2 regions of the Mitsuaria sp. CC2 genome follow, and region 1 is predicted to be linked to the other one. Evidence: predicted binding sites of a transcription regulator. Region 1 holds the regulator's gene; the other holds the start of a gene.
The links. Region 1 encodes FliA, which starts transcription of late flagellar genes. Its sites were predicted from a motif close to CTAAAGTTTNNNNNNNNNNNGCCGNTA; they were not measured.

Region 1 (11,359 bases):
CGCGAATCACACAGCGCTTCCACCTCAGCCCTGGACTTGAGATGGAAGACGGATTTCGTCGTGCGATGAATGCTTCGAGACATGACGTTGATCGTACGGTGCGCAGCCTTTGAAATGATTCCGCATAGAGGTCGCCTAGGCGCTTCCGGTTAGCCGAAACGGAATTGCCAGTCATCGGACGCCTTGAGGAAGCTGGAACGCGAAGGTATTGATAGCGTTTACGCGGCTGCCACGCTAGATGCCAGCCACCAAGGATCAAACGACTATCAAGGAGGAATGAACATGGCTCAATTCATCATCAACAAGAACGTGCAACCGAACGGGGACTACGAGGTTCACAACTTGTCAGCCGGTTGCACGCACATGCCACTGCCGCATAACCGGATCGCCCTTGGCGAACACACTTATTGCTCAGGGGCTGTTGCCGCGGAAAAAGGGCAGCGGCCAAACGATCGAATCAATGGCTGCTATTACTGCTGCAACGCATGCCACACGACGTAAGCAACCGCCGCACTTTGAAGGGCTGCCAGCGCACCATCTCGCGCACAGCCAAAAAAAGCACGAGTGCCACACGCCCGCGTGGGCACTCGTTTTCCTTTGGTGGTCTGGAGATGAGGTGCTTTCTGAAGCCCGCCACTGGCAGCTCGCCCCCATCGAGTTCTTCAGGTGGCGGATGTGGTCCCCGACAGCTGCGATCTCGATCACGGCAAAGAAGCTGGAGCTAGACAGCAATATGGCGGGGATTCCCGTGCTTGCCTCAGGATGAGGCCATGCTTTCAGTCCATTGATGCGCTCACGATGTATTTTCGACGATATCGCCCCGGATTCTGCCGATCATAGTATTCCTTTCCTCGAACCTTCATTCCGTAGAGTGCGAACTCAATTTTATCTCCCTCAATGGATATTTCACCAGGGAGTATTCCCCACCCGCCACTCCAATCAACGCCCAGCGGCAACTGAACATATACATTCTTCAACGCCGCACCTTGCTTATTTCGGAAAGACAGCAGCACTTTGCGGAGTGGCCAATTTTGCGCTCGACCTTCCGGCAGCATGACAAAGACGTAATAGTCGGGGCTCACCAACGTGCCCGCGTATTCAATCGGCCCACTATTCCAATACGAAGGCATGCCGAATTTTCCGTCGGGCAGCGTGACGGTACGGTTGTTGTAGTCGTACTTAGCCCCAGGCGGAAGGACTCTCTCCGTTGATAGGGACGGAAGTGTCTGATCCACTTCGCTCACTGAGCGGATCACCGCCTTGATGTAGCGTTCGGGAGGGGGAGATCGGGGGCGCTCGACGTATCTCGGCCCCAGTACGCGCTCGAGAAAACCATAATTTCCATCGTACCAATTGGCTCCCAGGCAGAAGGAACTTCGATTGAAGTCCGTTCCCCAAATGTAGTTTCTACGGCTCGCAATGACTTCGTTGCTGGAGAGATCCACCACCTCTTGCAGCACCCCATTGAACGTGAGTACCGTTTTCCCTATCGTCCGATGGACCGGAACATGTGTATAGCGAACTTGATATGCACCCGGGACGCGATCTTCCCTGCTTGGAGAGCGGTCGGACTGCACGTCGATCGTCCCCCACTTCCTTGGCTCACCGACGCCATAGAAAAGTTCGAATTCCCACGCGCCCATGACACTGGAGCGCGGAGAGAAGTACAGAGCACTGACGTTTGGGGCCTGTCTTGATATCACCTCACCTGCGGATTCGTAGCAGACCTTGGACATTGCATCGTGCTGCGCTTGAGCCTCAGCTAGGCTGACCTTAGGTCCATTCCCGGCGCATCCGCAGATGAGCAAGGCAAGACCACACACCATAAGGAACTTGGCTTTCATACGAAGAGCATAGGGCAACAATTTCCCCCCGGCAGTTGTCGACTGGTTTCACTGCGTCACGAGAACCCGTCCGATGCGGGGCCACAACACCCAAACACAAGACGAGTGCCACACGCTCCCGCGTGGGCACTCGTTTTCATTGACGGATTGCGTGGCGACGCTTTACACGTGCAGATCGCTCAACGGCACGCCTGCTTCCTTCTCGACATCCAAATATTGTTCCTTGAGGTAGGCAAGGAACTGCGTGAGGTGGACGTGGTATTCCTCATAGTCGGCTCGGTCGTGCGGGCGAATAGTCTCGCTGCGGAGCAGCCCCTCGTGATACAGGACTGCGTCGCGCACGGCTTGCAATAGCATGGGCGCAAAAGCGTTTGGGATGGTGATCACGCGGCTTCCTTTCGGTACGCTCAAGTCTGGTTGGCTTGACCCGAAGCGTCTGCAATCGCCTTGAGAAGCGCATCGGCGAGCTTCTTCGCCTCCTCGACGTTCAATTCAATCTCGGTGTTCGCCGTCACGTTCCGATCAGCGATGCCATCGAGGGAAACGGCAGAGATGTCGACATCGGGGTGCACGTCCCAGGTCTCGATGTTGATGAAGCCCGGATGGACCTGAGCTACCTCAATCCAACCCTGGCGATACGGAACGCCGATCGCTTTAACGCGGACACTTTTCATGGCCTGCCTCGTGTGAGCCGTTGACGCAGCGTAGCTCGCGGCGTCGTCCCCCCAAAACAAAACGAGTGCCACACGCTTTCGCGCGGGCACTCGTTATCTTTTGGGGTCTGGGGATTAGGGGTCGGTCTGAAATTCGACACGGTCAGCCCGTCGGGAGGGTGTTCTGCATCTGCCGGCCGTGTTCTTCGACGGCTGCGATCTCGATGACCGTGAAGTAGCAGGAGACCTCGTGGAGGAGCTCGATGGCGATATCGCGGGGGTTGCAGTTCGTGCGGCTCGTGCGGCTCGTGCTCGCGGAGAAGTCGACTTCCTGGAAGAACGAGGTCGCGTGCGCGAGGCGGTTGCGCAGATTCGCGATGGCTGCGCGGACGGTGATGTCCTGGTCGAGCACGAGCGCATGCTTGTAGAAGCCGCCGTCTGCGCCGACCCCGTAGTGATAGGGGTTGCCGGCGGCGACGCTGAGCTGCTCCAGCGTGCGGTCGGAGTTGAGCGCGAGGGGATGGCGGTCGAGGAACGGGACCGCGCGCTCGCCGGGATTGGGGTCCAACTCGATGTGTTCGAGGGCGAGGAATTCCGAGAGCTGGAAGTTGCTGTTGGCGACGGATTGGATGAGGCGATTGGAGGGCATGGAAGTCCTTAACTAAATGACAGTTGAGGGACGACCACCTGACCTGTTGAATGCGGAGGGTGGGCGAGATGCCTAAACACGCATTTTCAGCGTGTGGTCGTCCTCGCGGAGCAACCCATCTCGCCCAAAGATCAAGCGAAACGAGCCCAAGGGGCTCGAATTTCTATTTCTAAGCGAGTGATGTTTAGGACATCGAAGGCACATTTTGGTTCCGACCCACAAATCTTTCAATCACACAAATCTGTGAATTCGAGCATCGTCACTACCGACTCCAGTAGTGACGTGACTTGTTCAGGGCGAACTAAGTCGCAGCCTTCCGATCAGCACGAATTTGAAGACGTCGCACCTCATGTATAAATTGAACAAATTTATACAACGACTGATAATCGTATGGAGAAATCCCGTCCGCATCAAAATGCATGACGCGATTTCTAATCAACCGAATAAGATCCAGTTCCTTAACGAATACTTTGCGATCAATCGATATTCTTAGTTTGCCCCAAAACTCCGCCTTACCCAGCAGCGCAACATACTCACCAAAGGTCAGGTCTGCGACATTTGCGATGATTCGTTCCGTATCAGCATTATCCTTTACAGATCCCAACTCATCTGCATCAAAGCGGCCATCGATGAGTTTACGGATATGATTTTCAATCTCTCCAAGCAGGAGAAAAGGTTCGGATAGTTGTTTGAATTGAAGACTTAGATCCGTCGATGTCACTATCCCCTGGATCTTTCGATCCAAGCCACGAACCAACACATAAGAATTTTCAATAATGGTTGGGATGACTGAGAATAATGAGGCGTCGGCATCCACCTCGAGGTGAGGTTTCATATGCTCACGCACCGTTCCCGCAGGAGCCTCTGCGCTCAATGCCAACGTAGGGCCGATACTTTTCCAACTGACCACACCTTTCACATCGCGCTCAGACGACATCACCGGCAGTTGAGAGAAGTCATGCCGCAGCATCAACGTCACCGCCTCTTGCAGAGTGCAGTCAGGCGCAACGTATAGCGGCACAGTATTCGCCGCCAAGAGTCTGCCAATTCTGAAGGCAGGTTCCGCTAGTGCCCCGACAACTAAGCGGCGCGAAACGGCGCTTTCAGCAACAACCTCTCCTTCCGCTATGTTGTCCTGCTCTTCCTCCTCTTCCTCTTCCAACTCCTCAATCTCTTCCTCATCGTCGTTTGCGGACTTTGACAGGATGAAACTTACTGGAGTATCTAGAGGGACCGACTCAAAATCGGGAACAGTCTCAACCTCGTGCGTTCTCAATAAATCTCGAACCCAGTACACAACTTGAGTTCCTCGACGCTCGGCATTGAACCATGCAAGCAGCTCTCTGACGGAAATCGGATCAATCGGCTTCTGCTGATCTAGACCCTCTTTGATTGCCGCCATTCGCTGAGTTCGCTCTGTCGTAGTCAGAAACATTTACTCTCCCAAATTTTTTAGTATCGCTAGCGCCTCAAAAGCCGAACGCCAACCTCACCCCACCCCAATGCCTCCCAGCAACGGTGACGGGTGCCGAAGCCTCCTTGAGCAGCACGAAGTTCCCGCCGCCCATATCCCGGCGGTAGGTTTGCAGGAGGAACGGTCGTTGATTCCGGGCTGACGCCAGCCCTGTCCGGTCGTTGAAGATCCGCCGGTAGCGGCTGTTGGCTGTGTTCCAAGCCACATCCCCCGCGCGCTGGGGCTGGCAGTACCGCTTGTTATGCGTCGCCACGTACCCGTTGCGGTCCACCGCGATGCAGAACACCACCTTGTCCGAGAACTTCAGCACCCGCTCCTGGACCTCCGGGAACAGCTGATCCGCGATCTGCGTGAATCTCGTCGTGAACTGCTGCGGGTCGGTCCCAGCGATCGGCTGGTAATGCTCGTCGAAGAGCGACGACACATCGATCCGCTTCTCCTTCACCGCGCGTTCGAGCAGGCCGGCAATCTCCGCCGCCGCCCCCTGCACCGCCTGGATGTACGGCGAGTCCTCGACCTCGACGCCGCTCGACGCGATCTGCTCGATCATCTGCTCCGACAGCCGCAGGAAACGGTCGCTGCACGCGAACGCCGATTCCAGCTTGCGCATCGCCTGCTGGATCTCCACCCCGAGCTCTCCCGAGCGCTCCGCCAACTGCTGCGTCGTCGCCTGGCTTTCCTGCGCCGATTTCGCGATGAGGTCGACATCGACCTCCACATCCGCGAACGCCTGCAGGATCTTGCTCTGACCGGCTCCTCCCGAGCCGTCCGCCCTCAGCTCCCGGCTGAAGGTCTCGATCCGCGCATCCAGCGTCCCCACCGTGCCCATGATGGCCTTCGACGACGCTTCCACCTGCGCCGCCAAGTCCTTCACCGCATCCGCCACCACGCCGAAACCGCGCCCCGCCTCGCCGGCGCGCTTGGCCTCCACCGACGCGTTGAACGCCACCAGCCGCGTCTGCAACGCGATCTTCGTGATCTCGGAGGCCGCGTCGGACACCTGCCGCAGCGTCGACACGATGCCGCCGACTTCTTCGCCCACGCCGGACAGCGCCGTGCGCGCGCGCTCCACCGCCTCGCGCGTCTGGTTCGTCGATTGGTTGATGCCGTCCTGCGCATGCCGGACCTGCTCCAGCTCGGAGCCCAGCGCCTGCATCGCCTGCGCCTGCGAGGTCACGACCTTCTGCGTGTCCTCCAGCAACCCGCGGACTTCGGCCGCGTCGCGGCCCAGCTTCGAGACGCCGCCCGAGAGCTCCCGGACGACCTGGCTCGTGTTGTTGTGCATCGCCGGCTCACGCAAACCGACCTCGGTTCCGCCAGCCGACGCGTCAGGCGCCGCCTCCCCGGCGCGCCTGCGCAATGAGTCCCACATCGGACGCTCCCCCCATGGTTCTTGACCACAAGGACTGCGGCCGCTATGCGGCTACTTTTACCAGTCGCGCAGCTTCACGCGCAATCGGGCAATCGCTTGACTGTGCAGCTGGCACACCCGCGATTCGGTCACCTTCAGCACCGCGGCGATCTCTTTCAGGTTCATGTCATGTTCGTAGTACATGGACATGACATACGCCTCGCGCTCCGGCAGGTTCTTGATCGCCTCCACCAGCGCCTCGCGCATGCGGTGGTCGCCCAGCATCGACATCGGGTCCGCCGAGTTGTCACCCACGTGGCGGTCCAGGTAGTCGTCGTTGTCCTCGCCTCCGGAGATGTCCTCCAGATAGACGAGTTGCGTCCCGCGCACCTTGCCCAGCATCTCCTGGTACTCCGTCAGCGGAATGCCCATCTCGGCGGCAATCTCCGACTCCTGCGGCGCCCGGCCGAGCTTCTGCTCCAGCTTGTGCACCGCGCTCTCGATCGAGCGCTGCTGGCGGCGGTTGCCGCGGCTCATCCAGTCGTTGCCGCGCAGCTCATCGAGCATCGCGCCGCGGATGCGCTGCGTCGCGAACGTCTCGAACTGCACGCCCTGCGCCGTGTCGAAGCGCGACAGCGCGTCCGTCAGGCCGATCAGGCCGACCTGGATCAGGTCGTCCAGTTCGACGTTGGCCGGCAGTTTCGCGATCATCTGATGCGCCAGTCGGCGCACCAGCGGGCTGTACTGGCGGATCAGCGAGTTGTTGTCGAGTTGACCCTTGGCGGTGTACATCGTCTCGTCTCCAATCCGGCGTCAATGCGCAGCGAGGGTCACGCCTTGCGGGGCGCGGCCAGCCTTGGGCTGCCACATCGGTCGCGGACGCAGCGGCATGGCGTCAGCAGCGCTGTCGAGCGCCGCTCCGGGCACCGAAGCCAGCAGCAGTTCGCGCGCCATGTGACGCATCTCGTGCGTCAGCGGCGCCGTCACCGGCTGGCGGGGATCCAAACAAGCCCACTCGCGCAGCACCGCGCCGAGGAAACCGTCGCCGCAGCTCGACAGCTGCTGCGCGATCCGCTCCGCCAGGCGCAGCTGCGGGTTGCAGGCCAGCAGCAGGCTGTAGACCATCAGGCCAGCGCGCTGCGTCAGCCACTTCATGCCGGCGTAGGCGTAGGTCACGCTCTGCACGTCGGTGTCGGCCAGCAGCACCGGACGCACTTCGCGCGAGACCAGCACGCGGCTCAGTTCCGCGGCGCTGGCGTGCAGCAGCACGACGTCCGCGTACGGCGCGGCGTCGGTCACTGCTTCCAAAAATTGGGCGGCCGAGCCGTTGGCATTGACGTAGCGCATCGGCAGTCCGCGCGCGGCCAGGAAGGAGACCTTCGCCGACAGCGGTTCCACACAGGCCGCGAGGTCCACCGCCGCCAGTTCCGACGCCGCCGAAGCCTGCTCGCCCGCGTCCACGACCAGCGTGTGCAGGCCGAGTTCCCCGAAAGCCGCGCACATGCCTTCCAGCAGCGCGCCGCTGCCTACGACGTGCGGGTTGCTCACCACCGGCACCACGCGCACGCGCGCCGTGGCGAACAGACGGCGCAGGCCGTCGGCCTGGTCCTTGGGAGCATTGCTGAAGTCGCGCATTGGGCTGCTCTGTGTCTCTTGCGTGTTCCGCCCCAGCGCCCTGTCCCTCTCGAGAGGAACCGGCCAATGCTGGAGCCGTTACCGGAAGTTTCCCTCCCGGGGCCACCCTTTGACCGGGAATTGAAAGGGGGAAACACCCCGCTTTTCTCTCCCGTCACCCTCACCTCGTGGACCTCTCACACAACGACGTCGGACCTGCCCCCGCTCCGATGGAAACCCAATGGAAAAAGGGGGAAGAGCCCGAACCCTTCCCCCTTTCTAGAACTTGTGCCCGCCTTTGGCAACTCCCCTCCCCGGGAAGCCCCCTCCGACCGAGCGGTCAGCCCTTGATCAATTCATCCCCATCGGCGATGCGGCGCCCGCGCCGCCCGCCATGGTGCCGGCGGTGAAGATCAGGTTGACGTCGGAGGCGTCCACGCGCCAGGCCGACTGGCCGTGGCTGCGCAGCGCGCGCTGCACCAGCGCCTGCGACGACAGGCGATGCCAGTCTTCCGGCACGCGCTGGCCGTTGGTGACGCCCAGCACGCGCAGCTTGTGGCGGATCACGGTGTCCAGCGCCGGGGCCAGCTTCACCGCTTCGTCCAGCTTCGACAGGATGACGCCCTGCGCTTCCGCGCCGCGCCATGCGCCGACCACGTCCTCGATCGTCTCGCCCTGCTGGGCGGCGTTGACGACCAGGATGCGCTTGATGCTCTTGTGCGCCAGCATGTCCAGCAGCTCGGCGGTCCGGCTGTCGCGCTGGGCCGTGCCGGCCGTGTCGATCAGCACCATCTTCTTGGACGACAGCAGGTCCAGCAGGTCTTCCAGCGACGCGCGGTCATGCGCCGTGTGCACCGGCACGCCGAGGATGCGGCCGTAGGCGCGCAGCTGCTCGTGAGCGCCGATCCGGTAGGCGTCCAGCGTGATCAGGCCCAGCTGGCTCGCGCCGTACTTGGTCGCGAAGGCCGCGGCGATCTTGGCCGTCGTCGTCGTCTTGCCGACGCCGGTCGAGCCGATCATCGCGAACACGCCGCCCTGATCTTCCAGGGCCGGCTGCTGCTCGGCGGTCTGCACGTTGCGCGACAGCACGTTCGCGGCCCACGCCTGCGAATCGGCTTCCTCGGTCGTCTGCGCCGGCAGGCCTTCGACCAGCTTGCGCACCAGGGCCGGCGAGAAACCGGAATCCAGCAGCTTCTGCGTCAGGCGAGCCTGCGCCGGCTGGCGCTGCAGCTTCTCCATGAAGGCCAGCGCGCCGAAGCGCTCTTCGATCATGCCCTTCATCGCGCGCAGCTCGGTCATCATCTCCTGCTCGCGACGCGAGGACGACGGCATGTCGTTCAGCGGATGGTTGCCCATCCCGCCGAAGCCGTGGCCGATGCCGCCCAGGTCCTGCATGGCCTGCTGCTGCACACGGATCTCGTCGCGCAGCACCGGCGGCACGACGCGCGGCGCGGGCGCCGGCGCGGGTTCGTAGGCACGCTCGTCGACACGACGGGCGCCCAGGGTCTGCATCGCCGAACGCGCGCGCTGATCGCGCTGCGCGGCCATCGAGGCGACCGATTCATTCATCTGCGATGGCGAGAAGGCCGGCGCCGGCTCGTCCATCATCGGATCGGGCAGGCCGTTCATCTCGGCCGAGCGGCGCTTGAGCATGCGTTCCCGGACGTAGTCCTGGAAGGACAGCGTGCTCATCGCCATCGCGTTCACGTCTTCGCCCACCGAGCCGCCGAAACCGGGTTCGGCGCGCTGCGGGGCCGGCGACGCGGCCAGACGCTGCTTGAGCGCCTGACGCGGTTGCACTTCTTCCCGCTGCGGCTGGGCAGCCGACTGGCGCGGCGCGGCGGCGCGCGGCGCAGCAGCGCCGGCGGCACGCGGCGTCGAGGCGGCGACGCGCTCGATCTGCGACATGCCTTCCGGCGCCATCGCCAGCACCTCCACCCCTTCGGGGCAGGGCTTGTTCGAGAGCACGACCGCTTCGTCGCCGAAGGCCTGGCGGACCAGGGCCATGGCTTCGCGGGAATTGCGGGCGGTAAAGCGTTTGACGTTCATGCCGTGCCTCCGATGATGGAGCCGATGCGGATCGTGTGCGTTTCAGGAATCTCGCTGTGTCCCAGCACCTTCAGCCGCGGCGCAGCGCGCTTGAGCAGTCGGGCCAGGGGAGCGCGAATCAGGTCGGGCACCAGCAGGCAGGCGGGCAAACCGCGATCCTCTTGGGATTGCGCCGTTTGCGCGGCACTTCTTGCAAGCGTGTCGGCCACACCGGGATCCAGCGCCGCGCCGTGAGGCGAGTGCAGGGCCTGCGAGACCAGACGTTCCAGCTCGGGATCGAGGGCGATGACGTCGAGCTCCTTGGCCGGACCGTAGATCTGCTGCACGATCGCCGGAGCGATGTGGATGCGGATGCGACGGGCCAGCTCGGCGGGATCGGTCGTCTGCGTGGCGTTTTCGGCCAGGCTTTCCACGATGGAACGCATGTCGCGGATGTGCACGCCCTCTTCCAGCAGGAACTGGAGGACTCGTTGCAGGGCGGCGACATTGACCATCTTGGGAATCACGTCTTCGATGAGTTGGGGCGCTTGCTTGGTGAGGTGATCCACCAGCTGCTGGGTTTCCACTCGACCCAACAACCGGGCCGCGTGAACTTGCAGCAAGTGTGAAAGATGAGTGGCCACCACGGTCGCGCAATCAACGACGGTAAAGCCCGCCATTTGCGCCATATCCCGTTGCCGCTCTTCGACCCAGACCGCCGGAAGTCCGAAGGCAGGGTCCGTGGTGGGCGTCCCGATCAGCTTCTGCGTGGCGTGACCGGGGTTGATGGCGAGCCACATGCCCGGGTAGGCCTCCGCTTCCCCGATCACCGCGCCGCGCAGCGTCACGCGGTACTGGCTGGGGCGCAGCTCCAGGTTGTCCCGGATGTGCACCGACGGGGGCAGGAAACCGATGTCCTGCGCAAACTTGCGGCGTACGCCCTTGATGCGGCTCAGCAGGTCGCCTTCGCGCGACTTGTCGACCAGCGTGATCAGGCGGTAGCCGACTTCCAATCCCAGCGTGTCCACGGCGACGACGTCGTCCCAGGAGGCTTCGGCGTCCGGATTCGGCGCGCCCGGCACGGCGGCGGCCGGCTTCTTGGATTCGGCGGCCTGCTTGGCCTGCTCCTTGGTGCGCAGCCAGTACGCCAGGTAGCCCAGGGCGCCGGCGATGATCAGGAAGACCAGGTGCGGCATGCCCGGGATCAGGCCCAGGATGAAGACCACACCCGCGGTGATGGCGACGGCCTTGGTCGAGCCGAACACCTGCGAGCCGATCATCTGGCCGACGTCCTTGTCCTTGCCGACGCGCGACACGACCAGGGCGGAGGAGACGGAGATCAGCAGCGCCGGGATCTGCGCCACCAGCGCGTCGCCGACGGCCAGCAGGATGTAGCTGTCGGCGGCCTGGCCGGCGGACAACCCGTGCTGGACCACGCCGATGACGAAGCCGCCGATGATGTTGATGAAAAGGATCAGGATGCCGGCGATCGCGTCGCCGCGCACGAACTTCGAGGCACCGTCCATGGAGCCGAAGAAGTCCGCTTCGTCGCCCAGTTCGGCACGGCGGCGCTTGGCTTCCTTCTCGTCGATCAGGCCGGCGGACAGGTCGGCGTCGATCGCCATCTGCTTGCCGGGCATGGCGTCCAGGGTGAAACGCGCGCCGACTTCGGCGATCCGCTCGGCACCCTTGGTGACCACGATGAAGTTGATGACCACCAGGATCGCGAACACGATCAGGCCGACG
Region 2 (12,248 bases), on a different contig from region 1:
GGCGGCATGGTGCCCGCGGTCTGGTCCGGATCGATCGGCTCGATCGGCGTGGAAGGGGTCGGCGTGTCAGCCATGTCGGGTCTCGAAGTCGTGGAGGTGGCTCACCAGGGCTTGTACGCCCTCCAGCGGCATCGCGTTGTAGATCGATGCCCGCATGCCGCCCACCGACTTGTGGCCTTTGAGTTGCAGCAGTCCGCGTTCCCTGGCGCCGGCCAGGAAGGCGTCGTTCAGACGCTCGTCGCGGAGGAAGAAAGGAACGTTCATCCGCGAGCGGCAATGCGCCGCGACACGGTTCTCATAAAGCGAGGAGCCGTCCAGCGCCTGATAGAGCAGGGCGGCCTTGTCGATGTTGCGCTGCTCGATCGCCGCGAGGCCGGTCTTGCCGGCGTACTCGAAACGCTTGAGCCACTGGAAGACCAGGCCGGCGACGTAGATGCCGAAGGTCGGCGGCGTGTTGTACATCGACTGCGCCTCGGCCACGATCTTGTAGTCGAAGGCGGAGGGGCAGATCGGGAGCGCGTGGCCCAGCAAATCCTCGCGGACGATGACCAGGGTCAGGCCGGCGGGGCCGATGTTCTTCTGCGCGCCGGCGAAGGCGATGCCGACGCGGGACCAGTCGACCGCGCGCGAGGCGACGTGCGACGAGAAGTCGATCGCGAGCGGGGCATGGATGCCCAGCGCCTGGAGGTCGGGCAGCGTCTGGAATTCGACGCCGTCGATGGTCTCGTTGGTGCAGACGTGGACGTAGGCGGCGTCCTTGCGGAGCTGCCAGGTCGAGGGTTCGGGAATGTCGAGGTAGCGGCCGCCGGTGGTGTCCAGCTCGGCGGCGTTCGCGGCGATCCTGACGTCGGCATAGCGCTTCGCTTCGCCCGCGCTCTTCTTCGACCAGGAACCCGTGACGACGACGTCGACGGCGCCGCCGCGGGACAGGTTCAACGGCAGGATCGCGTTCTCGCCCAGGCCGCCGCCCTGCATGAACAGGATGCGGAAGTTCGCCGGCACCTGCAGCAGCTCGCGCAGGTCGGCCTCGGCGGCCTCATAGATCGAGATGAATTCGCGGCCGCGGTGGCTCATCTCCATGACGCTCATGCCGGAGCCGTGCCAGTCGAGCATCTCTTCGGCCACCAGGCTCAGGACCTCTTGCGGGAGAGCGGCGGGACCGGCGGAGAAGTTGAACGGGCGGACAGCGGGCATGAGCGTGCGGGAGATTTACTTCTTCGGCGTGGTGGCCGGCTTGTTGGTGTTCAGCTTCGGGGCCGAGGCCGCGCCCGAGGGCGCCGGGCCGGCTTCCAGGCCGAGCTGCTTGGCGATGTTCTGCTGCAGCGCGGTGAACTTCTCGTCGAGCTGCTTGCCGTTGTCGTCGATCAGCTTCTTCGTGTAGAGGCTCTGCAGTTCCTGCGAGGACTCGGCGAACTTCTTGCTCACCGGCGATTCCAGCCAGGCCAGCAGCTGCTTGAGTTCGTCCTCGGTGAACTTCTCGTCCAGTGCCACGCCCATGGTCGACGGGGCCAGCTTCATGCCCTTGTCGACCAGCGGCTTGGCGTTGTCTTCCAGGAACTTGCGCAGGTCGGCGTCGATCTGCTTGGCGGTGGCTTCGCGCTTGGCTTCCGGCACGTTGCGCAGCGCCGGCGCGGCCTTGGCGGCCAGCTCGTTGACCGGGCGGCTCAGCACGCCCATGGTCAGCGCCTCGATCGCGGGCTGCTGGATCTTGAGGATTTTCGCGATGACGTCCTTCTTGGACTGCGGGCTGTCAGCCTTCTGCGCGAAGACGACGGGGCTCGCCAGCAGCGAGGCGGCGATGGCGCCGGCTTGGATGGACTTCAGCAACAAGGTCATTCCTTCACGTCGGGGGTGGAGTCGCCGGCGTCGCCCTTGGCGTCGCCGGCATCGGTACCGGCGGCGCCGGAGGCGTCCGCATCGGTCGATTCTGTCGGTTCGAGCGATTCAACCGCATCGTTTTCCACGATGCGCTGCAGGCCCGAGAGCTTCGCGCCCTCGTCCAGCGAGATCAGCGTCACGCCCTGCGTGGCGCGACCCAGTTCGCGGATCTCGGCAACCCGCGTGCGCACCAGCACGCCGGTGTCCGTGATCAGCATGATCTCGTCTTCCGGGCGGACCAGCGTCGCGGCCACGACCTTGCCGTTGCGCTCGCTCTGCTGGATGGCGATCATGCCCTTCGTGCCGCGGCCGTGGCGGGTGTATTCGGCGATGTTGGTGCGCTTGCCGTACCCGTTTTCGGTGGCGGTCAGCACGCTCTGGGTTTCGTCCTCGGCCACCAGCATGGCGATCAGGCGCTGGTCGGGCTCGAGCATCATGCCGCGCACGCCGCGGGCCTGGCGGCCCATCGGGCGGACGTCATCCTCGTCGAAGCGCACCGCCTTGCCGCCGTCGGAGAACAGCATCACGTCATGCTGGCCGTCGGTCAACGCGGCGCCGATCAGGTAGTCGCCCTCGTCCAGGTCGACGGAGATGATGCCGGCCTTGCGCGGGTTGCTGAAGTCCTTCAGCGAGGTCTTCTTGACGGTGCCCAGCGCGGTGGCGAAGAAGATGAAGTGATCTTCCGGGAAGGAGCGGAACTCGCCGGTCAGTGGCAGGATGACGTTGATCTTCTCTTCCGGCTGCAGCGGGAACATGTTGACGATCGGCTTGCCGCGCGCGTTGCGCGAGCCTTGCGGCACTTCCCAGACCTTGAGCCAGTACACGCGGCCGCGGTTGCTGAAGCACAGCATCCAGTCGTGGGTGTTGGCGATGAAGAGCTGATCGATCCAGTCGTCGTCCTTCGTGGCGGTGGCCTGCTTGCCGCGACCACCGCGGCGCTGCGCGCGGTACTCGCTCAGCGCCTGGCTCTTGATGTAGCCGGTGTGCGAGAGCGTCACCACCATGTCGGTCGGGGTGATCAGGTCCTCGGTGCCGAGTTCCTGCGCGTTGTGCTCGATCACGCTGCGGCGCGCGCCCAGTTTGGTCTGGCCGAATTCCTGGCGGACCGAGGTCAGCTCGTCGCCGATGATGGTGGTCACGCGGGCGGGCGTGGCCAGGATGTCGAGCAGGTCGGCGATCTGGGCCATCACGTCGCGGTACTCGCCGACGATCTTGTCCTGCTCCAGCCCGGTCAGGCGCTGCAGGCGCATCTGCAGGATCTCGCCGGCCTGGTCGTCGGACAGCTTGTACAGGCCGTCCTCCTGCATGCCGTACTGGGCGGGCAGGCCTTCCGGGCGGTAGGCGTTGCGGCCGCCGGCAGTCTCACCCTCGGCGCGCGACAGCATCTCGCGCACCAGCGACGAATCCCAGGCGCGCGCCATCAGCTCGGCCTTGGCGACCGGCGGGCTGGGGCTGCGCTTGATGATCTCGATGAAGTCGTCGATGTTGGCCAGCGCGACGGCCAGGCCTTCCAGCACATGGCCGCGTTCGCGGGCCTTGCGCAGCTCGAAGACGGTGCGGCGGGTGACCACCTCGCGGCGGTGCTCCAGGAAGACCGTGATCAGGTCCTTCAGATTGCACAGCTTGGGCTGACCGTCGATCAGCGCCACCATGTTCATGCCGAAGCTGTCCTGCAGCTGCGTCTGCTTGTACAGGTTGTTCAGGACGACTTCCGGGACCTCGCCGCGCTTGAGCTCGATCACCACGCGCATCCCGTCCTTGTCGGACTCGTCCTGGATGTGGCTGATGCCTTCGATCTTCTTTTCCTGGACCAGCTCGGCGATGCGCTCGAGCAGGGTCTTCTTGTTCACCTGGTACGGGATCTCGTCGACGATGATCGCCTGGCGCTGGCCGCGGTCGATGTCCTCGAAGTGGACCTTGGCGCGCATCACGACCTTCCCGCGGCCGGTGCGGTAGCCCTCGCGCACGCCGTTCAGGCCGTAGATGATCCCGGAGGTGGGGAAGTCCGGTGCCGGGATGATCTCCATCAGCTCGTCGATCGAGCAGTCCGGATTCTTCAGCGCGTGCAGGCAGGCGTCGACCGATTCGTTCAGGTTGTGCGGCGGGATATTCGTCGCCATGCCGACCGCGATACCGGACGAACCGTTGATCAGCAGATTCGGCAGGCGGGCCGGCAATACCAGCGGTTCTTTCTCGCTGCCATCGTAGTTAGGACCGTAATCGACGGTTTCCTTGTCGATATCGGCCAGCATTTCATGGGCGATTTTCGACAGGCGGATTTCGGTGTATCGCATGGCGGCGGCGTTGTCGCCGTCGATCGAGCCGAAATTGCCCTGGCCGTCCACCAGCATGTGGCGCAGCGAGAAGTCCTGCGCCAGCCGCACGATGGTGTCGTACACGGCGCTGTCGCCGTGCGGGTGGTATTTACCGATGACGTCGCCGACGATACGGGCCGACTTCTTGTAGGGCCGGTTCCAGTCGTTGTTCAGCTCGTGCATCGCGAAGAGCACGCGCCGGTGCACCGGCTTGAGGCCGTCGCGGGCGTCGGGCAGGGCGCGGCCGACGATCACGCTCATCGCGTAATCGAGGTAGGAGCGGCGCATCTCCTCCTCGAGGCTGATCGGCAGGGTTTCCTTGGCGAACTGGGTCATGCGCGTGGGGCGCGCAGGGAAGTGCGCGGCCTCTGGTGAGATCGGAAGACGGTGATTCTAATTGCGTGCGCTTGTCGTGCTTCTGCAACAGGTTCATCAACGGAAGTCGCGCCTGCCGTGAGAATGCAGACGTCCTGTTGCCCTATGGCACAATCGGTTCGTCCCTAGGAGAAACCCTTGGTCGGGGAGACTCCTGAGGTTTTAGTTCCGACATTGGACGTTTCGCAGGGCAACTGCGGCTTTCCTTGAGAGGAGAATCATGAAGAAATTGAACCGCGTGGCAGCGCTCTTCGCTGTCGCCGCCGTCGCCACCTCGGGTGCTATGGCCCAAACCGTGGATAACTGGCGCGCTACCGATGGCACCGTTTGGAAGAACGGTACCAACGAACTGTGCTGGCGCGATGCATTCTGGACGCCGGCCACGGCTGCCAAGGACTGCGACGGCGCGCTGAAGCCGGTGGTTGCTCCGGTGGCTCCGGCCGCCACGCCGTCGGCTCCGGCGGCGACGCCGTCGGCTCCGGCCGTCGTGCCGGTGCCGGTCGCTCCGACGAGCGAGAAGGTCACGTACGCTGCTGATGCCTTCTTCGACTTCGACAAGGCTGTCCTGAAGCCTGAAGCGAAGGCGAAGCTGGATGACCTGGTCTCCAAGACCGGCGGCATCAACCTGGAAGTGATCATTGCTGTCGGCCACACCGACGGCATCGGTTCCGACGCCTACAACCAGAAGCTGTCGGTTCAGCGTGCTGAATCGGTCAAGCAGTACCTGGTGACGAAGGGTCTGGAAAAGAACCGCGTCTACACCGAAGGCAAGGGCAAGAAGCAGCCGATCGCCGACAACAAGACCGCGGAAGGCCGCGCAAAGAACCGCCGCGTCGAAATCGAAGTGGTCGGTACGCGCGCCGTCAAGTAAGCGACGAGGTATTGGCGACTCCGGTCGCCAATCGACAAACCCCGCCAGCCGCAAGGCTCGCGGGGTTTTTTCATGGCGGCGTCATGCGGGGAGGCGCCCGGGAGGGTGCATGACATCGGCAATCTGTGCGATGTGGCTCCGTGGTGGCATTGTGCTCGGCTACCATAAGGCCCATGGCGAATGTCGATGCAAAAGAGCTCGAGAAGTTCAGCGAGCTGGCCCACCGCTGGTGGGATACCGAAAGTGAATTCAAGCCGCTGCACCAGATCAATCCATTGAGATTGAACTGGATCGACGGGTTGTGCGGCCTTCAAGGCAAGACGGCGCTGGACGTCGGCTGCGGTGGCGGCATCCTGGCCGATGCGATGGCACGCAAGGGCGCGAACGTCCTGGGCATCGACCTGGCGACGAAGTCGCTGCGCGTGGCCGAGCTGCACGCGATGGAGGCGGGCACCGAGAACGTCGCCTACGAGGAGATCGCAGTCGAGGATCTGGCGGCGCAGAAGCCGGCGTCCTTCGATGTCGTGACCTGCATGGAGATGCTGGAGCACGTGCCCGATCCCGCGTCGGTGGTGACCGCGCTCGGGCAACTGGTGAAGCCGGGCGGATGGGTGTTCCTGTCGACGCTGAATCGCAATGCCAAGTCGTTCCTCTTCGCGATCGTCGGCGCCGAATATGTGTTGCGCATGCTGCCGGCGGGCACGCATGAATACGCGCGTTTCATTCGTCCGTCGGAGCTGGCGCAGATGTGCCGCGATGCCGGCCTGGAAGTGCAGGCCGCCAAGGGACTGACCTTCAATCCGATCACGCAGCGTTATGCGTTGAATGCGGATACCGACGTGAACTACCTGCTGGCCTGCCGCCGTCCCGCATGAGCACGGTGATGCTGAACTCGCCGGTCGGTGTGCCGCTGCGCACGACCATCCGGACGGTGCTGTTCGACCTGGACGGTACGCTGGTGGACAGCGCGCCCGACCTGGCGGGAGCGACAAACGAGATGCTGGCGGCGCGTGGCCTGCCCGAGGTCCCGTTCGAGCGCCTGCGGCCGATGGTCGGTGCGGGCGCGCGCGGGATGATGGGAGTGGCGTTCGGCGTGTCCCCGATGGAGAGGTCGTTCCCCGCGCTGCGCGATGAATTCTTTGATCGCTACGAGCAGCGACTGCTCCGCGCGACCGTCCCGTTCGACGGCATTGCCGCGATGCTGCAGTCGCTGTCGGACGACGGCCTCAGCTGGGGCATCGTGACCAACAAGTCCGAGCGCTTCGCGCTGCCGCTGGCGCGCGGGCTGGGATGGGATGCGCGGGCGGCGGCGGTCATCGGCGGCGACACGACGCCGCACAGCAAGCCGCATCCGGCGCCGCTGCTGGAGGCGGCGCGACGTGCGGGCGTGCCGCCGCACGAGTGCATCTACGTCGGCGACGATGCGAGGGACATCCTCGCGGGTCGTGCGGCGGGCATGCCGACGGTGGCGGTGCGCTGGGGTTACCTCGGCGATGGCGAGCCGATCGACGCCTGGGGGGCGGACGTGGTCGTGGACGCGCCGTCGCAGCTGATCGACTGGCTGAAGTCGGCGCGCTGAGCGCGTCGATTCAAACGCCTGTCGAACTTCGAAGCGAGTCTTTGAAGACTCTTTGATGAAGTCGACGAGATCGGGCTCTTGAAGTCTGACGGACAGGCATAATGTGAGACTTCTCTCTCTGGGGCCGACCTGGTTTCGACGTGGGTACGGATTTGGAGTAGGGCATGCCGAGGGCCAGGCACCTCGTAAATCCATCTGGAACAAACCAACTGCGAACGATCAAACGTACGCTCTCGCGGCTTAAACCCCGCGGACCTCTCACCGGTTGGCCGATGGGCCGGGTGACGGGACGCAAGTCCTGACACAGAGAGGTTATTCACATTGGCTGGCTGTCATTCGTGCACCTTGGGTGACGGCGAGATTTAGGGTGCTGGCTCGTCCGGTAGCGTGCTTCTGCGCGACCGGGCAGGTGAGAACCAAATCAGAAAGCTAAGCATGTAGAACTGCCCGATGAAGGCTTGCGGACGCGGGTTCAATTCCCGCCGGCTCCACCATCTTCCTGAAAAGGCCCGGACGTTGCGTCCGGGCCTTTTTCTTGGTTCATCACTTCAAGCTGGCGCCGGAATAGCCGATATTGAAGTCATGAACATCACCAACTCCCCCAGCGTCGCGGCAGCAGTCAGTGCTGCCTCCAACAGCGCGCCCGGCTCGGTCGGCAATGCCGCCGGCCTGTTGGTGCTCCGCAAAGCCATGGACACGCAGGAAGCCGGCGCCGCCGCGCTCCTCGCAGCCTTGCCGCAGGCCCCTGCGCTCGCCGCCGAAGGCACGCTCGGCCGCAATATCAACACCTACGCCTGAGCGACCGCTCAGCCACGCGAGGCCGCATAGGCCGTTCAGGCCGCGGGTTCTCCGCGAGCGTCCGACACAAACCGTTTCATAAGGCTGGCAGGCCCTTTGCCACTGTTCCTTCGCCAAGCCTGGGCGACCGCGAGCCGGTTGCCTGGCATACCGAAATCAGGAAGGAACCGCCACGCCATGGACGCTCTGATGCATCGACGCCCGTTCCGGAACGTGAACGAGGGCATGCCCGTCGGCCTCATCCCCGCGGAGTCGCTGTTGCGACCGCCTTCCGAACGCCACATCGACGGCGAGGGCACGCCCGAGTGGGCCTGGCGCCAATGGCAGCCGCTGTGGGGCGCGCCGCTGACCTCGCTCGACGAACTGGTGCCGGAGGGCCGGCGCGCCGTCGTCGTCGCGCCGCACCCGGATGACGAGGTGCTCGGCTGCGGCGGCCTGCTGTCGCTGCTCGTGACGCGCCACCGCGCCGGCCTGCCGCCCGATCGCGCCCCGGCGCCTCCGGTGGAACTCGTGGCCGTCACCGACGGCGAAGCCAGCCACCCCGGGTCCGAACGATGGACGCCGGCGCGGTTGGCCGTGCAGCGCCGCCATGAACGGGCCTCCGGGCTCCGGCGTCTGGGCTTGCACGTCCCCGTTCATTCGCTCTGCGTGCCGGACGGCCGCGTCACCAATCACGAGGACGATCTCGTGCTTGAGCTCTGCCGGCGCCTGCGGCCCGACGATGTGCTCCTCACCTCGTGGCGGCTGGACGGCCATCCAGACCACGAGGCCACCGGACGCGCCTGCGCGCGCGCCGCGTTGCTGACGGGCGCCACGCTGATCGAGATCCCCATCTGGGCCTGGCATTGGGCGCGTCCCGGCGACACCGCGGTGCCCTGGCATCGGATGCGTCGTCTGCCGCTGAATGCGCGGGCACTGCAGGACAAGCGCATCGCCCTGGCCGCGCATCGCAGCCAGCTGCTCGCCGACGACGACCGCCCGCCCGTGCTCTTCGCCGAAGCGGTGAATCGTCTGCTGCGTCCGTTCGAGTTCGTGCTGCAGCCGGAAGCCGCGCCTCAGTAGACCGTCCCAGCAGACCGCCGCAGACGGCGTTGCCGCGAGCGCGACATGCCCTCGCGGGCATTGCCGCGGCGCAGCATGACAAGCGCGAGGACGGGGGCGTAGCATCGAGTCTCCTCGGACTCATGCACCTCCGTCATGTCCGTCTGGCAATTCGATCTGGCCTTCGCGCAGGGCGGCGCGGCGGCGTCGTGGCTGCCGTCCTCGCGCTCCGACGTCATGCACTACCTCGCGAGCCGCGTCGGGCCGAGCACGCCGATGCTCGAGGGCTGGCGCTACTTCGGCAACGAGGCGGGCAACTGCATCGACATGGTGTCCGACCCCGATGGCCGCTACGAACTGCACGCGCGGCTGGATGCCCGCGCCGGCGAGACAGACCACTTCATCGAGGTCGTCTGCGACGTCGCCCACGCGCTCGGCTGCGAGTTCTTCAGCGAGGAACTCTCTGCGCTCGTGCGGCCGAGTTCCCGGGCCTTGAAGGAAGCGCTGCAGCGCTCCAGTGCGTGGCAGTTCGCCCTCGATCCCGAGGGTTTCCAGCCGAGCCGCTGATCGAGCCGCTGATCGGCTTCAACGCGGTCCGTCGATCGCCGCCTTCAGATGCCGGGCCGTGCGCGACGCCGCGTGCGCCGCGACGTCCTCCGGCGTTCCTGCGACGACCATCTTGCCGCCGTCACCTCCCGCGCCGGGCCCGAGGTCGATGACCCAATCCGCTGCGGCGACGACGCGCATCTCGTGCTCGACGACGACGACCGTGTGGCCCGCGTCGACCAGGTCGCGCAGTTGTGCCATCAGCTTGTCGACGTCTGACGGATGCAGCCCGGTGGTGGGCTCGTCCAGCACGTAGAGCGTGTGGCCGCGCTGCGTGCGCTGCAATTCGGTGACGAGCTTGATGCGCTGCGCTTCGCCGCCGGACAGCTCCGTCGCGGGCTGGCCGAGCCGCAGATAACCCAGCCCGATGCCCTTCAGCAAGCCGAGCGGCCGCGCCAGCGCCGGTTCCTCGGCGAAGAACTCGAACGCGGCGTCGACCGTCATCCCGAGCACGTCCGCGATGTTGCGCTCGCGGTAGCGGACCTTCAGCGTCGCCTCGTTGTAGCGCGCGCCGTGGCAGGCGGGGCAGGGCGCGAAGACGCTGGGCATGAACAGCAGCTCCACGCTGACGAAGCCTTCGCCTTCGCAGGTCTCGCAGCGCCCCTTTGCGACGTTGAAGGAGAAGCGCCCCGCGTCGAACTTGCGGGCGCGGGCTGCCGGTGTCGCGGCGAACAGCTTGCGCACGTGATCGAACAGTCCCGTGTAGGTCGCGAGATTGGAACGCGGGGTGCGGCCGATCGGCTTCTGGTCGACCTGCACCAGGCGACGGATCGTGTCGGCGCCGCCGGCGATCCGGCCGCCCGTCGCGGACAGGACGTCGGTGCCGCCTTCGGCGTCCTCGTCATCTTCCGCTGCGACCGGCTCATGGCCGAGATGGGCGCCGACGAGCTCCACCAGCGCACGGCTGACCAGCGACGACTTGCCCGAGCCCGACACGCCCGTGACCGCCGTGAACACGCCGAGCGGGAACGCGGCGTCGACGTCGACGAGGTTGTTCTGCGTGATGCCTTCGAGCCGCAGCCAGTCCTTCGGCGCGCGTCTTTCGCGACGGCGTCGCGTACCGGCGGTCCCCGCCGCACGGTCCGGGTCCTCGTTGGCGCCGGCGGCATCGGGGAAGAGATAGGCCGCGGTGCGCGACGCCGCGACGCCGCGCAGGCCGTCGGGCGGCCCGCTGTAGAGCACCTCGCCGCCGAGCTCGCCGGCCGCCGGGCCGACGTCGACGATCCAGTCCGCGGCCCGCATCAGGGTGAGATCGTGCTCGACCACGTAGATCGAGTTGCCCGCGGCCTTCAACGCGCGCAACGAGGCGAGCAGCGATTCCCCGTCCGCCGGATGCAGCCCCGCCGACGGCTCGTCGAGCACGTAGACGACGCCGAAGAGGTTGGAGCAGATCTGCGTGGCCAGGCGCAGCCGCTGGAGCTCGCCGGGCGACACCGACGGCGTGGCGCGTTCCAGCGACAGATGGCCGAGCCCCAGGCTCAGCAGCGGACGCAGTCGCATCAGCACGTCGTCGACGAGGCGCCTGGCCGCGAGGCGCTTCTCCTCGCTGAGTCCGTCGGTGGCCGCGTCGCCGAGGTGATCCGCCAGCTGCGCCAGGGGGAACTGCGACAGCGCGCCGATGTCGAGCCCGCCGAAGGTCACCGCCAGCGCCTCGCGCTTGAGGCGCTTGCCGTCGCAGACCGGGCAGGCGCCGCCGATGAGGTAGCGCGACACGCGGCGCTTCATTAGCGCGCTCTGCGTGGTCGCGAAGGTGTGCATCACGTAGCGCTTCGCGCTGCTGAAGGTGCCCTGGTAGCTGGGCTCCATCTTGCGTCTCAGCGCGTCCTTGGTCTCGGCGGGCGAGAAGCCGGCGTACACCGGTACGGTAGGCTGCTCGTCGGTGAACAGGATCCAGTCGCGCGTCTTTCGCGGCAGCTCGCGCCAGGGCTTGTCGACGTCGATGCCGAGCGTGACCAGGATGTCGCGCAGGTTCTGGCCGTGCCAGGCCGGCGGCCACGCGGCCACGGCGCGGTCGCGGATGGTGAGCGTGTCGTCGGGCACCATCGAGGCCTCGGTGACCTCGTACACGCGCCCCAGCCCGTGGCAATGCGGGCACGCGCCTTGCGGCGTGTTGGGCGAGAAGTCCTCGGCGTAGAGCATCGGCTGCTTCGCGGGATAACGCCCGGCGCGCGAGTACAGCATCCGCAGCAGCGACGAGAGGCCGGTCACGCTGCCCACCGACGAGCGCGCGCTCGGCGTGCCGCGCTGCTGCTGCAGCGCGACGGCGGGCGGCAGGCCGTCGATCGAATCGACCGCGGGCACGCCGACCTGGTCGATGAGCCGGCGCGCGTAGGGTGCGACCGATTCGAAGTAGCGCCGTTGCGCTTCCGCGTAGATCGTGCCGAAGGCGAGCGAGGACTTGCCTGATCCCGACACGCCGCTGAACACCACCAGCGCGTCGCGCGGCACGTCGACATCGACGTTCTTGAGGTTGTGCTCGCGGGCGCCGCGGACCTGGACGAAGGCGGCGCGTGCGGCGGAGGGCGATGGGGCGGAACGTTGGCTCAAGTCGGACCTCGTGGCGGCAGGGGAAGGGCGGGGCCGGAGTATCGGTGGCGTGGACACGGGTCGGCAGCAAGCTGGATGCCTAGGGCGCAGGCGACCGGGTGTCCGGCGGGAGCGGCATTTGCTGGGTAGAGGCCATCAACCGAAGGAGTTTTCCGATGACCGACAAGCCCCTCTCCGACACCGAGCGACGCGCCAAGCTCTGGGACCTGATCAAGGACGTCAAGGTCGGACTGTTCAC

Region 2: a site for FliA is predicted at 7,566-7,592, ahead of PV762_RS03615 (putative motility protein). Genes of this name have one in related genera too.

Annotation. Positions count from the first base shown of each region.
Region 1 covers NZ_JARVXN010000003.1:104,087-115,445, reverse strand. Annotated here, with positions in the region: gene PV762_RS01225 (hypothetical protein) at 1-83, opposite strand, end outside; gene PV762_RS01220 (hypothetical protein) at 392-766, shown strand; gene PV762_RS01215 (hypothetical protein) at 777-1,844, opposite strand; gene PV762_RS01210 (hypothetical protein) at 2,007-2,231, opposite strand; gene PV762_RS01205 (hypothetical protein) at 2,252-2,518, opposite strand; gene PV762_RS01200 (hypothetical protein) at 2,661-3,146, opposite strand; gene PV762_RS01195 (HPP family protein) at 3,448-4,581, opposite strand; gene PV762_RS01190 (methyl-accepting chemotaxis protein) at 4,616-5,776, opposite strand; gene PV762_RS01185 (RNA polymerase sigma factor FliA) at 6,050-6,763, opposite strand; gene PV762_RS01180 (MinD/ParA family ATP-binding protein) at 6,785-7,606, opposite strand; gene flhF (flagellar biosynthesis protein FlhF) at 7,937-9,634, opposite strand; gene flhA (flagellar biosynthesis protein FlhA) at 9,631-11,359, opposite strand, start outside.
Region 2 covers NZ_JARVXN010000005.1:235,321-247,568, forward strand. Annotated here, with positions in the region: gene pheA (prephenate dehydratase) at 1-8, opposite strand, end outside; gene serC (3-phosphoserine/phosphohydroxythreonine transaminase) at 67-1,194, opposite strand; gene PV762_RS03585 (DUF2059 domain-containing protein) at 1,210-1,836, opposite strand; gene gyrA (DNA gyrase subunit A) at 1,833-4,529, opposite strand; gene ompA (outer membrane protein OmpA) at 4,789-5,439, shown strand; gene ubiG (bifunctional 2-polyprenyl-6-hydroxyphenol methylase/3-demethylubiquinol 3-O-methyltransferase UbiG) at 5,613-6,314, shown strand; gene gph (phosphoglycolate phosphatase) at 6,311-7,018, shown strand; RNA gene ssrA (transfer-messenger RNA) at 7,139-7,512, shown strand; gene PV762_RS03615 (putative motility protein) at 7,601-7,816, shown strand; gene PV762_RS03620 (PIG-L deacetylase family protein) at 7,994-8,878, shown strand; gene PV762_RS03625 (hypothetical protein) at 9,014-9,424, shown strand; gene PV762_RS03630 (excinuclease ABC subunit A) at 9,443-12,010, opposite strand; gene PV762_RS03635 (pyridoxamine 5'-phosphate oxidase family protein) at 12,166-12,248, shown strand, end outside.